Regions from separate parts of the uncultured Azonexus sp. genome, predicted to be linked through region 2. Evidence: predicted binding sites of a transcription regulator. Region 2 holds the regulator's gene; the other holds the start of a gene.

Region 1 (7,194 bases), on a different contig from region 2:
CTCGGAGTCGTCGATCGGTTCGTTGGCCTGGCGTGAATTGATTCGCAATGCCCTGGCCGAAAATCGGTGGACGCTGCTTGGACAACCGGTGGTCTCGTTATCGAGTGGCGAAGTGATGCAGCAGGAAATCATGACGCGCCTTGTGGGTAACGACGGTAATCTGGTGCCTGCTTCGGTGTTCCTGCCGATGGCGATGCGGCATAAATTGATGCCGGATATCGATCAGGCCCTGCTGTCGCTGGTTTTCCGCCGACTGGAGGAGCGGGGCGGCGATGAGTGCGTCAATCTGGCGGTCAATCTCTCCAATCAGAGCCTGGATAACCGCGAGTTCCTGACCTGGATCGGTGGGCGGCTGTCGCGCCTGAATCAGCGGGGCGTCCGTCTGTCCTTCGAGTTGACCGAATACGGCTGCTCGCTCGACATGGAAGCGGCGCGTCAGTTCGCCGACATGCTGCGCACGCACCAGGTTCGTTTCGGGATTGATCATTTTGGCCTGATGCCAAGTTCGCTGCAGTTGCTGCGCGATCTGCCGCCGGATTATGTGAAGCTTAACGCCGGACTGGTCGCCGAAGCGCCGGAGAACGAGGCTGCACGGGCGCTACTGCGCTCGATCGTGTCGCTGGCGTCGTCGCTTGAGGTCGAAGTGATTGCCCAAGGCGTCGAGAACGCCGAGCAGGTGGAGATGTTGCTCAAGGACTCGGTGAAGGCCGGGCAGGGCTACCATTTCGGTGCGCCGTCGGCCGACCGGATCTAGTCGAAAAGCAGCGCCGCAGCGACTTTGCGGCCTTCGCCGGCGAGAATGTTGTAGGTCCGGCAGGCAGCTTGCAGGTCCATGATTTCCAGGCCGATGCCGGCTGCTGCAAATGGGCGCATCCATTCGACCGCGGGGAAACGCAGGCGTTTGCCGGTGCCGAGCAGGATGATGCCGATGCCCAGTTCGAGCAGTTTCTGGCGGTCGGCCTCGGTCAGTGCATCGACGCGGGCCGTCGACCAGTCGGCGATGATGCTTTCAGGGCACACGATCAGGTTGTTCTCGTGCTTTTGATGATTGACCGCAACGTAGTCGTCACCGTAGGCGGTGAAGAGATTGAGGCCGTCAGTGCTGGATGTATGGAGTTTCACTTTGCGGTGCAGCATTCGTAATAGTAGGATTATACCTTTGGCCCAAACCTCGCCAATCCGGACAATTTCATGAAGCACGTCAAGAAATCCGCCAAACTTGCCAACGTCTGCTACGACATCCGCGGCCCCGTGCTGCAGATGGCCAAGCAGATGGAAGAAGAAGGCCACAAGATCATCAAGCTGAACATCGGCAACCTGGCCTCGTTCGGTTTCGATTCGCCCGAAGAAATCCAGCAGGACATGATCCGCAACCTGCCCAACGCGGCCGGTTATACGGATTCGAAGGGTATCTTCGCGGCGCGCAAGGCGATCATGCATTACACCCAGCAGAAGCACATCAGGGGGGTAACGCTGGAGGACATCTACGTCGGCAACGGCGTGTCCGAACTGATCGTGATGGCGATGAACGCCTTGCTCGACGCTGGCGACGAAGTGCTCGTGCCGGCCCCCGACTATCCGCTGTGGACGGCGGCGGTCAGCCTGTCCGGCGGCAAGCCCGTGCATTACCTGTGCGACGAGGAAAAGGGCTGGCTGCCCGACCTCGACGATATCCGCAGCAAGATCAACAAGAACACGCGGGCGATCGTCATCATCAACCCGAACAACCCGACCGGTGCGCTGTATCCGGACGACCTGCTGCACGAGATCATCGAGATCGCCCGCCAGCACCACCTGATCATCTACGCCGACGAGGTGTACGACAAGGTGCTGTACGACGGCGTCACCCATACCTCGATCGCGGCCCTGTCGGAAGACGTGCTGACCATCACCTTCAACGGTCTGTCCAAAAACTACCGTTCCTGCGGCTACCGTGCCGGCTGGATGGTCGTTTCCGGCGACAAGCGCCATGCCAAGGACTATATCGAGGGCCTCGACATGCTGGCCTCGATGCGCCTGTGCGCCAACGCGCCCGGCCAGCACGGCATCCAGACTGCGCTGGGCGGTTACCAGAGCATTGACGATCTGGTGCGCGACGGCGGTCGCCTGCGTCGCCAGCGCGATCTCGCACACGAACTGATCACGGCGATTCCCGGTGTCTCCTGCGTCAAGCCCAAGGCGGCGCTGTACATGTTCCCCAGGCTCGATCCCAAGATCTACCCGATCAAGAACGACCAGCAGTTCATTGCCGAACTGCTGCAGGAAGAAAAGGTCCTGCTGGTTCAGGGGACCGGCTTCAACTGGCCGCACCCCGACCACTTCCGGCTGGTCTTCCTGCCGCACGAGGACGATCTGCGCGAGGCCGTCGGCCGTGTCGCCCGTTTCCTCGAGAACTATCGCAAACGTCACAACACCAACCATCTCATCAACAAAGACTGAGCTATGAAACCCATCAATGTAGGCCTAATCGGCATCGGCACCGTCGGCGGTGGCACCTGGACCGTTCTCAACCGTAACGCGGAAGAAATTACCCGCCGCGCCGGCCGCCCGATTCGCATTACCGCCGTGGCCGACAAGAATGTGGAACTTGCCCAGCAGGTCACCGGCGGTAGCGCCAGGGTCACGGCCGATGCCTTTGCCCTGGTCAATGATCCGGAAATCGACATCATCGTCGAGTTGATCGGCGGCTACGGCGTCGCCAAGGAGCTGGTGATGCAGGCAATCGCCAACGGCAAGCACGTCGTCACCGCCAACAAGGCGCTGCTCGCCGTGCATGGCACCGAGATCTTCACCGCCGCCCAGCAGAAGGGCGTCATGGTCGCCTTCGAAGCCGCCGTCGCCGGTGGCATCCCGATCATCAAGGCGCTGCGCGAAGGCCTCACCGCCAACCGCATCGAATGGGCCGCCGGCATCATCAATGGCACTACCAACTTCATCCTCTCCGAGATGCGCGACAAGGGCCTGCCCTTCGCCGACGTGCTCGCCGAGGCGCAGCGCCTGGGTTACGCCGAGGCTGATCCGACCTTCGATATCGAAGGTGTCGACGCCGCCCACAAGGCGACGCTGATTGCCTCGATCGCCTACGGCATCCCGGTCCAGTTCGACAAGGCTTACGTCGAGGGCATCACCAAGCTCGAAGCCTCCGACATCAAGTACGCCGAACAGCTCGGCTACCGCATCAAGCTGCTCGGCATCGCCAAGCGCCGTGAAAACGGTGTCGAACTGCGCGTGCATCCGACGCTAATCCCGGCCAAGCGCCTGATCGCCAACGTCGAGGGCGCGATGAACGCTGTCGTCGTCAAGGGCGACGCCGTCGGCACCACGCTCTACTACGGCAAGGGCGCCGGCGCCGAGCCGACCGCCTCGGCAGTGATCGCCGACCTGGTCGACGTCACCCGTCTGGCCACCGCCGACCCGGAGCACCGCGTGCCGCATCTGGCTTTCCAGCCGAACGCGATGTCCAAGCTGCCGATCCTGCCGATGAGCGAGATCGAGACCGGCAACTACCTGCGCCTGCGCGTCGAGGACAAGGCCGGCGTGCTCGCCGACGTCACCCGCATCCTCGCCGACCAGGGCATCTCGATCGACGCCATGCTCCAGCGCGAGCCGGAAGAAGGCGAGGGCGAGACCGACATCATCATCCTCACCCACGTCTGCAGCGAAAGCGCAGCACTCGCCGCAGTCGCCAAGGTCGAGGCGCTGGCCGCGGTCAAGGCCCAGGTCAAGCGTATCCGTCTGGAAGAGCTGCAGTAAACCTGCCTATCTGCGCATGAAGAAGGGGGCTGCGGCCCCCTTTGTCGTTCAGGGCGATGCAGATCAAGGAAATGCCGTTCCGGGGTCGGCAGAATCGGGGCTCTTGCTGCTAGCGGCAGCTTTTTTACAAGGAAATCCCCATGACTCACGCCATCCATGCCTGCGACCGTCCCACCGCCGAGGCGCTTTATCCCTTCGACGCCCGTGGTGTTGCCAAGCGTTTTCGTCATGCCGCCATCTTCGGCGCGCTCGAGTCGCTGATGCCGGGTGAAACCATGCGTTTCTGCAACGACCACGACCCTTTGCCGCTGCTTGCCCAGATGCAGCAGCGCTACGGCAATCAGGTGTCGATTGAGTACGTGCAGCGCGAACCGGGCGCCATCGTCATCGATTTCAAGGTGATCGGCGGCTGATTTGCTGATAACCGCTGCCCTGACGCTGCTGGCCCTGATCGCAGCCGCCTCGTTGGCGGCGGTCGGGGTCGGCACGCCGGCAGCGGTGGCGCATCTGGTGTTTGCCGTCGGCATTGTGCCGCTGATCTTTGCGGCAATGACGCACTTCGTTCCCGTGCTCACGCGAACGGGCGATGCGCCGGCAATCATCCGGCGTTTGCCGGTGTTTGCCCAGTTGGCCGGGGTCCTGCTGGTCCTCGCTTTGCAGGGCATCTTCCCTTACGAGCTGCTGCAACTGGCAGCAGCCATCGATCTGTCACTGGCCGGCGGCTTGCTCTACTGGATCGTGCGTCGGGCACGTGCCGCGCTGGGGCGGCCGCATCCGGGCTGGCGATGGTATGCGGCAGCACTTGCTGTGCTGATGCTGGCGCTAATGGCCATTCTGGCGATGGCGCTGTGGCCGGCGCATTGGCAAGTCTGGCGCCTGCTGCATCTGCACCTGAACACGCTGGGCCTGGTCGGCCTGGCCGCATTCGGCACACTGCCGGTTCTTCTGCCGACCGTGCTCGGTCGGGCCGATCCGGGCGCCGCCCAATGGCTGCAGCGTTACCTGTGGCCCATGCTGCTGGCCGTGCTGACGGTGGTTCTGAGTATTGCCGTTCACTGGTCGCTGGCGACCGTCGGGGCAGCGGTGCTGCTGGTCTTGGCCGGCCTGTTGCTGGTGCGCTGGCTGCAATGCTTCGGGTGGCAGCGACTTCTTGGCGATGGTGCGGCGGTATCGCTCATTGCCGCTGTGTTCGGCTGGATATTGGGATTGCTTGCCGGTGTGTTGCATGGTGCCGGGGTGATGCCGGCCATGCCCGGGCTATGGGCCTGGGTGGCGGCGTTCCTGCTGCCTCTTGTGACCGGCGCCTTGAGCCAGTTGCTGCCGGTGTGGGTCTGGCCGGGGCCGATGTCGCCACAGCGTCAAGCGCTCAGGGTGGCGCTGGTGGCGGGCGGGCAGGGGCGTAGCGTTGTATTTCTGACGGCAGGCGTTCTGTTTCTTGCAGGTTTGCCCGAATTGGCGATGCCGCTCGCCGCGAGCGGCCTGTTGTGGTTCGTCGGCGGGCTGGTGCGCTACCGGCAATTTCGGCCTTGAGCAGGCGTCGATCGCAGTAGCAGCCGGTGTTGTGCGCCGGGGCCTGGATCAGGCTGCCGCATCGGCCGTGCTGGCGTTGAGTTTTTCGAGGCGCGACATCAGGTCGGAGAAACGCGGCTCGCCCGGTGCGCAGGCATTGGCGGTCAACAGGTGACGGCGGGCTTCGCGGATCAGGCTTGGGTCGTTGCCGGCCTTTTCGATCTGGCTGATCAGCAGGTGTGCCGCATTGAGCAACAGGCGGACATTGCGCGGCATGATTTCCAGCGCCTGCCGCATCTTGGCGATGGCGTGGGCAAAATCGCCGGAGCGCGACAGCAGGACGCTGCTGTTCATCATGTCGACGGCCTGGGCGCGAGTTGCCTCGACCATCTCGTTGCCTTCGTCGCTGAGTCCCTGTTTCTGGAAAATCAGGCGGACGGCTTCCAGATTGGCCGGATCGTCCGGATTGTTCAGGATTTCGCTGCGCAGCAGTTCGATGGCCTTGTCGTGCTGGCCGAGCATGAGCAGCGTTTCTGCCATGTCACGGGTGGCCACCGAACCCAGGTGACCGGTATTGCCCCGGTCAAGCAGGCGGACGATTTCCTCGGCTTGCTGGCGGGCCCGGTCGATATCGCCATTGTCGAGCAGAATGCGGCATTCGACCGATTTTGACAGCAGTTTGCTGTCCTCGCTGTCGAAAATCTTCAGCATTTTGTCGAGCGTGCTCAACGCTTCCACCGAGTTGCCGCGGGAACTCAGTGCTTTGGCTAGGCCGAGATAACTATCGGGGCTCTTGTGCACGGAGAATTCGCCCAGCAGGATGGCCATCCGGAAGGCTTTTTCGGCGCGTTCGTGCTTGCCGCTGGCCAGTGCATGTTCGCCCATTGCGCGCTGTCGGGTATGCGATAGCGGTGAGAGGGCCAGTGCCTGTTCGAGAATGTGTTCGGCCTTTTCGCTCTGATTCAGGCGGCGGTAGGTTTGGGCCAGACAGTCGTAGGCTTCGAGGTAATTGCGGCTGCGATTGATCAGTTGTTCGAGCAATTGACAGGCAATGTCGGATTCGCCGAGCTGGATGTGGATTTTGGCCAGGCCCAGTTGTGCCCAGGGCAGGTCGCGGGTTGCCAACATCTTCTCGTAAAAAACCCGTGCCTGATCGGTTTGTCCGACGTGAATCAACAACTCGCATTTCAGGCGCAGCAAATCGACGGCATTGGCCTTGTCGCTTGCCGCGCGCTGCTCACAGATGCTGATCGCCCGGTAATATTCGTGCGCCATCATCGCGTGATCGACATCGTTGAACGCTTCCTTGCGCGCTTTCATCCGCCGGATTCGGGAAAGCAGCATGGCTTCGGTCACCGGTTTGAGCAGATACGCATCCGGCTGGGCTTCGGCCGTGCCCATCACGGTTTCCAGTGTCTTGTCGGCAGTGATCATCAACCAGCAGCAACTGGGACCGATCAACTCCTTGTGGCGGGCCTCCTCAAGCACCTGCATGCCGTTTTGCCCGGTGCCCAGGTTGTGGTCGCAGAGAACGACGTCGTAGCGCTTGCCGTTGAGCTGGTACAGGGCTTCCCGGCCATCGGAGGCAAAATCAATGGCGCGCGGATGAACGCCGGCACTGCGCAGGATGCCGCTGAGCATTGTGCGGATGCCGGAGAAGTCATCGATGATCAGATAAGTACTGTTGGCGATGGGTTTGTTTTCATCGTCGCTGGCCAGCAGTGGCGTGATGGGCGGCATGTTCGATGGCTCTCAAAGGCAAATGGTGGCTGGCAAACTGCGGCTGGCGATCAGGTGAAGTTACGGGTGGTCAGCTTTTCCAGGCGGGCCATCAGGTCGACGAAGCGCGATTCGTTGGGGGCCAGCTGGTTGGCGGTCAGCAGGCTGCTACGTACTTCGCGGATCAGCGAGGCTTCGACGCCGGCCTGTTCC
Region 2 (7,194 bases):
CAAAGTCGCCCTGGACAAGGCGATGGCGTCGGCCACACCGCGCAGGTCGTTGCGGATCAGGGTCAGGTCGGCGGCCTCGATGGCCGCATCCGAACCGGCGCCGATGGCGAAGCTGACATCGGCCGCAGCCAGCGCCGGCGCATCGTTGACACCGTCGCCGACCATGGCTACCAGGGCATCTCCGGATTTCAGGGCATTGATCGCCGCCGCCTTGTCGCCGGGCAGGATGCCGGCGCGGAATTCGTCGATGCCGGCCTGGGCGGCAATCGCCGCGGCAGTCGCCACATTGTCACCGGTCAGCATCACCACGCGGATGCCTTGCGCCCGCAACTGCGCCACGGCCTGCCGCGACGTCGGCCGCAACGCGTCGGCGATGGCGAGCAGCGCCAGCACTGCAGTTGGCTCCTCACCATTCATTTCCGCCAGCACCACGACCGTCTTGCCGGCCGACTGCAGTTCGGCAATCGCCGCATCGTCGTGCAGCCCGAACCAGGCCGGCGAACCAAGTCGCAAGACGCGGGAATCGACTTCGCCGCTCACGCCGTGTCCGGCCAGCGCCCGGAAATTGCTGACTGGCGGCAGTTCTCCGTCGCCATGCGCCGCCACCACGGCACGCGCCAGCGGATGCTCGGATTGGTGTTCGAGCGCCGCAGCCAGGCGCAACGCTTCCTCGCGATTGCAGGCCATGGGCACCACATCGGTGACCTGCGGCTGACCGCAGGTCAGCGTCCCGGTCTTGTCGAGCGCCAGGACACCGATCTTCTGGGCGCGTTCGAGCGCCTCGGCATTGCGCACCAGAATGCCAACGCGGGCGCCCTGGCCGGTGCCGACCATGATCGCCGTCGGCGTCGCCAGGCCGAGCGCGCACGGGCAGGCAATGACCAGCACGGCAACCGCATTGACCAGCGCTTCGGCAAATTCACCACCGATCCACCACCAGGCAACAAAGGTCGCCAGCGCGATCAAGCAGACCACCGGCACGAATATCCCGGAAATGCGGTCGGCCAGGCGCTGCACCGGCGCCTTCGAACCCTGCGCCTCGCCGACCAGGCGGATGATGCCGGCCAGCAGGGTCTGTTCGCCGACGCCGGTGGCCCGGCAGCGCAAGGCCCCCTGGCCGTTGGCCGTCGCCGCAAACACGCGGTCGCCGGCAGCTTTGCCCACCGGCATGCTCTCGCCGGTCAGCATCGCCTCATCGACGCTGGACTCGCCGTCGATGACCTCGCCGTCCACCGGCACGCTCTCGCCCGGACGTACCAGGAAGATGTCGCCCGGCATCAGCGCATCGACGGGCAGTTCCAGCCACTGCCCGTCGCGCTCGACGCGGGCGGTTTTCGGGCGCAGGCGGATCAGCGACTCGATCGCTTCCGAGGTGCGCGCCTTGGCCCTGGCCTCAAGCAATTTGCCGAGCAGGACCAGGGTGATCACCGCCGCCCCGGCCTCGAAATACACATGCTGATCGTGCAGGCCGAACACCGTGACCACGGCCGAGAAGCCCCAGGCCATGCTGGTGCCGAGCGCAACCAGCACATCCATGTTGGCACCGCCGCCGCGCAAGGCCTTGGCCGCGCCGTCGTAGAAACGCCAGCCGATCCAGAACTGGACCGGCGTCGCCAGCAGCAGTTGCAGCCAGCGCGGCAACTCGTTCTCGTGCCCGCCCTCGCCGAACATGAAGATCATCTGACCAACCAGCGGCAAGGTCAGCGCGACGGCGATCCAGAAACGGCGGACCTCCTGCCGATAGACCCGTTCCTTCTCCTGCTTTTCCCGCTCGCGGGTTCCGGCATCGACCAGGGTCGCAGAAAAGCCAGCCTTGGCCACCGCCGCGATCACCGCATCCGGCCCGACCCCGCTCAGGCGTACACGCGCCCGCTCGGCGGCCAGATTGACGTTGGCCTGCATGCCGGCCTGGCGGTTGAGCACCTTTTCCAGGCGCGTGGAACAGGCGGCACAGGTCATGCCGCCAATGGCGAATTCGATCACCTGTTCCGCACTGTCAGGCGGGGTCTTGTCAGTCACCTCAGACGTTCTCCATCAGGTAGGGCAAAGCGTACAGGCCGTAAATCCCGAAGCCGAGAATCAGCAGGCCGGACAAGATACGGACCACGGGCCGGCGGACAAATTCGTTGAGCCGCGAAAAAAGGATGCCGGCGAGCAGCAGATTGGGCAGGGTTCCCAGCCCGAAAGCCAGCATCAGGGCGGCGCCACGCCCGGCCGAACCGGCCGACAAGGCACTGGCCAGCGCGCTGTATACCAGTCCGCAAGGCAGCCAGCCCCACAACAGGCCCAGCGGAAAGGCCTGACGGACGGTGGTGGCCGGCAGGAAGCGCCGGGTCAGCGGCTGGATGCGGCGCCATAGCGCCTGGCCGGCGCGCTCGGTGAACGCCAGCGCCCGGGTCGCACCGAGCAGGTAAAAACCCAGCGCGATCAGCATCAGGTTGGCAAACAAGTAGAGGATCAGCCGCGCCGGCACCTGCCCTTCCAGCCCCAGGCTGGCCGCACCGAGGGCACCGGCCAGGGCGCCGGCAGCGGCATAGGAGAGGATGCGACCGCCGTTGTAGGCCAGGTGCATCGACCAGCGCGACGCACCGCCCATGGCCAGGGCGCCGACAATACCGCCGCACATGCCGACACAATGTGCGCCGCCGAGCAAACCGACAAGGAACAGGGCAAGAAAACCGGTATCGGGCATGAAACAGGGCTGGACAGGAAACAGACGGGAAGTTTAACCCGCCCGCCCCTCCGCCGGCACCGTCAGATCACCTTCGAGTAACGCGTACGCTGCCGGTCGGCGCGCAGGTAGCGGTCGAAGGCCATGGCGATGACGCGCACCAGCATGCGCCCCGGCGGCAGCACGGTGATCCATTCGCGTTCGATCTTGAGCAGACCACCGCGCTCCAGCTCGCGCAAATCCTCGATCTCGGCGGCAAAGTACTTGTGGAAGTCGATCAGGTGCGCACTCTCGATGCTCTCGATCGACAGCTCGAAATGACACATCAGCGCCTGGATGATCGAGCGGCGCAGGATGTCGTCGGCGGTCAGTTCGATGCCGCGAATCACCGGCAGCATCGGCGCGTCGAGCCGGTCGTAGTATTCGTCCAGAGTCTTGACGTTCTGGTAGTAGGTCGGCCCGACCTTGCTGATCGACGAAATGCCGAAGGACAGCATGTCGCAATCGGCATAGGTCGAGTAGCCCTGGAAATTGCGGTGCAGGCGGCCCTGACGCTGGGCCACGGCCAGCTCGTCGTCGGGCTTGGCGAAGTGGTCCATGCCGATGAACACATAACCGGCGTCGGTCAGTTTCTTGATCGCCAGCGCCAGGATCTGCAGGCGCGCATCCGGCGTCGGCAGGTCGGCATCGGCAATCCGCCGCTGCGGCTTGAACAGGCCCGGCAGGTGCGCGTAGTTGTAGATCGACAGACGATCCGGGTCCATCGCCAGCACCCGCTCCAGGGTCCGGTTGAAGCCCATCACGCTCTGGTGCGGCAGGCCGTAGATCAGGTCGATCGACACCGACTTGAAGCCGCTGGCGCGCGCCGCCTTGATCACGTTGAAGGTTTCCTCTTCGCTCTGCACGCGATTGACGGCGACCTGGACCTTTTCGTCGAAATCCTGGACGCCGACGCTCATCCGGTTGAAACCGAGCTCGCCGAGCAGGGCCACGGTGGCCGCATCGACCTTGCGCGGATCGACCTCGATCGAGTACTCACCGCCGTCGAGCAGCTTGAAGTGCTTGCGCGTCTCGGCCATCAGCTGGCGCATCTCGTCGTGCGACAGGAAGGTCGGCGTACCTCCGCCCCAGTGCAGCTGGATGACCTCGTGCTCACCGTCGCGGCCTTCGAGCGAAGCGCTCTGCAGGGCGAGTTCCTTGCCCAGGTACTTCAGGTACTTGGCACTGCGCCCGTGATCCTTGGTGATGATCTTGTTACAGGCACAGTAATAACAGATGGTGTTGCAGAAGGGGATGTGGAAGTATAATGACAGCGGCCGGCTGATACCGCCGATGTTGCGCTTGCCGAGCCAGAGCGCTGCAGCCTCCGAGTCGAATGCTTCGACAAAGCGGTCTGCGGTGGGATACGACGTATAACGCGGGCCGTTAACGTCAAAACGGCGAATGATCTGTGGATCGAAGACGAGGTTTTCAGTTGCGAAATTCATTTAACATAGCGCCAAGTTTAGGCTCGATTATGTGGGGATGGATCGCAGTTCCGGTTGACATGGATCAAGCCAACGCAGGTTGCCAATGCCCAACACAATCCCGTTGAATCAGGAAATTACGCTGACCGTCATCAAGACGGCCTGCTCCAACTGCAACCTGCGCGAACTGTGCCTGCCCTTCGGTCTCAGCCTTGAGGAACTCGAGCGTCTCGACGACCTCATTTCGACCCGCCGCCGGATCAAACGCGGCGATCACCTGTACCGTGCCGGCGAGGCTTTCGACTCGATCTACGCGATCCGCAGCGGCTTCTTCAAGACCGACGTGCTGCTCGAAGACGGCCGCGACCAGGTGACCGGCTTCCAGATGGCCGGCGAACTGCTCGGCCTCGACGGCATCAGCACCGAACACCATACCTGCAACGCCATCGCCCTCGAGGACAGCGAGATCTGCGCGATCCCGTTCAACCGGCTGGAAAGCCTGTCGCGCGAGATCCACAACCTGCAGCACCACTTCCACAAGGTGATGAGCCGCGAGATCGTCCGCGATCACGGCGTGATGATGCTGCTCGGCACGATGCGCGCCGAAGAGCGCCTGGCCGCCTTCCTGCTCAACCTGTCACAGCGCTTTACCGCACGTGGCTTCTCGCACGCCGAGTTCTACCTGCGCATGACGCGCGAGGAAATCGGCAGCTACCTCGGCCTCAAGCTGGAAACCGTCTCGCGCGCCTTCTCGAAATTCCAGGAAGAAGGCTATATCGCGGTGCAGCAGAAGCATATCCGCATTCTCAACGTAAACGGCCTCAAGGCGCTGATGAACCACCGCGCCTGAGTTTCAGCGCGCCGGTTCAAGACGCAGCAGCTTGCCGTCAGGCGCGTCGGTAAGCAGGTAGATCAAGCCGTCCGGCCCCTGACGGACATCGCGAATCCGACCTTCGCGCCCGCTCAGCAGGCGCTCTTCATGCACCACCCGCTCGCCGTCGAGTTCCAGGCGGACCAGCATCTGGTATTTCAGCGCGCCGACGAACAGGTTGCCGCGCCACGCGGGAAAACGCTCGCCGACATAGAAGGCCATGCCCGACGGAGCAATCGACGGCGTCCATTGGTACAGGGGCTGCTCCAACCCCTCGCGATGCGTGCCGACGCCGATTTTCGTGCCAATCACGTAATTCACCCCGTGAGTGATCACCGGCCAGCCGTAGTTGCGTCCTTTGCGCACGATATTGATCTCGTCGCCGCCCTGGGGGCCGTGCTCATGGGTCCACAAAGCGCCGCTGACCGGGTGCAGCGCCGCCCCCTGGACGTTGCGATGGCCGACGCTGAAAATTTCCGGATGCGCACCGGCCACTCCCCGCCAGGGATTGTCCGCTGGCACCCGACCATCGTCGTGCAGCCGGACCTGCTTGCCGGCCAGATCGTCGAGCTGCTGCGCCCGTGCCATCGTGCCGCGATCGCCCTGGCTGATGTGCAGGAAGCCGTCCCGGTCGAACACCAGGCGCGAGCCGAAATGCTGCCCACCGGACGATTTCGGCCTTTGCCGGTAAATCACCCGCAGGTCTTCCAGCCGGTGACCGGCGGCATCGGACACCCAGCGTCCGCGCGCCACCTCGGTACCAACCCCGCCCTCGCCGGCCGCGGCGTAGCTCAGGTAAATCCAGCCGTTGGCGGCAAAGTCCGGATGCAGCACGACGTCGAGCAAACCGCCCTGTCCGCTCGCCGCAACCGCCGGCACGCCCGCCACCGGGCGCGGATCGACACGACCGTCGGCCGCCAGCAAGCGCAGGCGCCCCGGCCGCTCGCTAACCAGCATGCGACCGTCGGGCAAAAAAGCCAGCGCCCAAGGATGCACCAGCCCCTCGCTGAGCACGCGCACCCGGAAATCCTCGCGTTCGCTGCGCAGCACCTCGGCCTGCGCCGGCAATCCCAGACCAGCCACCAGACCGGCGACCATCAACAGACGTTTCATCGGCATTTCCTCGTCATCGACTCAGGCCCAGCCACAGGCGTTCGCCGGGCTGATCCCAGTAAGGCTGTTCGCCGAAGCGCTGCTGCAGGAAATCGATGAAGGCGCGTACCTTCAGCGGCAGATGGCGATTCGGCAGATGCACGGCGTAGATGAAGCGTTCGATCGGCACATAGCCCGGCAACACTTCGACCAACCTTCCGGCCTGCAGTTCGCTGCCGATGATGAAGGTCGGCAGCAGCGCCAGGCCGAGACCGCCGAGGACGGCCTGCGACAGTGCCTCGTCGTCGTTGATGCGCAGCGAACCTGACACCGGCACCGAAATGTCGCCGTCCGGCCCCTGCAGGTGCCAGAAACCCTGCGTCGTCAGATAGGTGTAGTCGAGACAGTTATGCCGAGCCAGATCGGCAGGCACCTGCGGCACGCCCCAGCGCGACAGGTAGGCCGGGCTGGCGCAGATCTTCCGCCGGATCGGCGCCAGGCGCCGGGCGACCAGGTTGCCGCCGGGCTCCGGAGCGATACGCAAGGCCAGGTCGTAGCCTTCGTCGACCAGATTGACCAGGCGGTCACTGATCGTCATGTCCACCGACAGCTCCGGGTACTGCAGCATGAAATCGGCCAGTGCCGGCGCCACGTGCAGCGTGCTGAAAGCCACCGGCGCACTGAAGCGCAGCTTGCCGCGCGGCGTCTGGTGCAGGCTGCCGATGGTGCTGTCGGCGCGCGCCAGTTCGTCGAGGATGCGGTCGCAATGCTCGAAATAGGCCTCGCCCACTTCGGTCAGGCTCAGCCGGCGCGTACTGCGCTGCAGCAGGCGGACGCCGAGCGCCGCTTCCAGCCGGGCCACCGACTTGCTCACCCGGGATTTGGAAATTCCCAGGCGCAAGGCCGCCCCGGAAAAACTGCGGGCCTTGACCACCTGGGCGAACAGCAGCATGTCGTTGATGTCGTGCATGGCACATCCATTGTTTCCGTAATGGAAACAGTCTTATTCAAACTTGCCGACTTATCAAGACCAGCCTGTGCAACTAACATCCTTGGTCCATTAATTTGCTTGGCTGAGCCAAACACACGAAACA

What was found. The regulator FNR, encoded in region 2, switches genes on or off when oxygen is low (the NO sensors DNR and NnrR bind a similar motif). The targets are predictions, from matches to a motif close to TTGANCTAGNTCAA.
Region 1: a site for FNR is predicted at 3,807-3,820, ahead of Q0799_RS01485 (DUF2249 domain-containing protein). Genes of this name have one in related genera too.

What each region holds. Positions count from the first base shown of each region.
Region 1 covers NZ_CALJNI010000001.1:311,234-318,427, forward strand. Annotated here, with positions in the region: gene Q0799_RS01465 (EAL domain-containing protein) at 1-754, shown strand, start outside; gene Q0799_RS01470 (Mth938-like domain-containing protein) at 751-1,122, opposite strand; gene Q0799_RS01475 (pyridoxal phosphate-dependent aminotransferase) at 1,192-2,439, shown strand; gene Q0799_RS01480 (homoserine dehydrogenase) at 2,443-3,753, shown strand; gene Q0799_RS01485 (DUF2249 domain-containing protein) at 3,894-4,166, shown strand; gene Q0799_RS01490 (hypothetical protein) at 4,168-5,283, shown strand; gene Q0799_RS01495 (response regulator) at 5,332-7,002, opposite strand; gene Q0799_RS01500 (tetratricopeptide repeat protein) at 7,053-7,194, opposite strand, start outside.
Region 2 covers NZ_CALJNI010000006.1:35,833-43,026, forward strand. Annotated here, with positions in the region: gene Q0799_RS05605 (cation-translocating P-type ATPase) at 1-2,019, opposite strand, end outside; gene Q0799_RS05610 (sulfite exporter TauE/SafE family protein) at 2,021-2,692, opposite strand; gene hemN (oxygen-independent coproporphyrinogen III oxidase) at 2,755-4,158, opposite strand; gene fnr (fumarate/nitrate reduction transcriptional regulator Fnr) at 4,244-4,987, shown strand; gene Q0799_RS05625 (PQQ-dependent sugar dehydrogenase) at 4,991-6,121, opposite strand; gene Q0799_RS05630 (LysR family transcriptional regulator) at 6,135-7,070, opposite strand.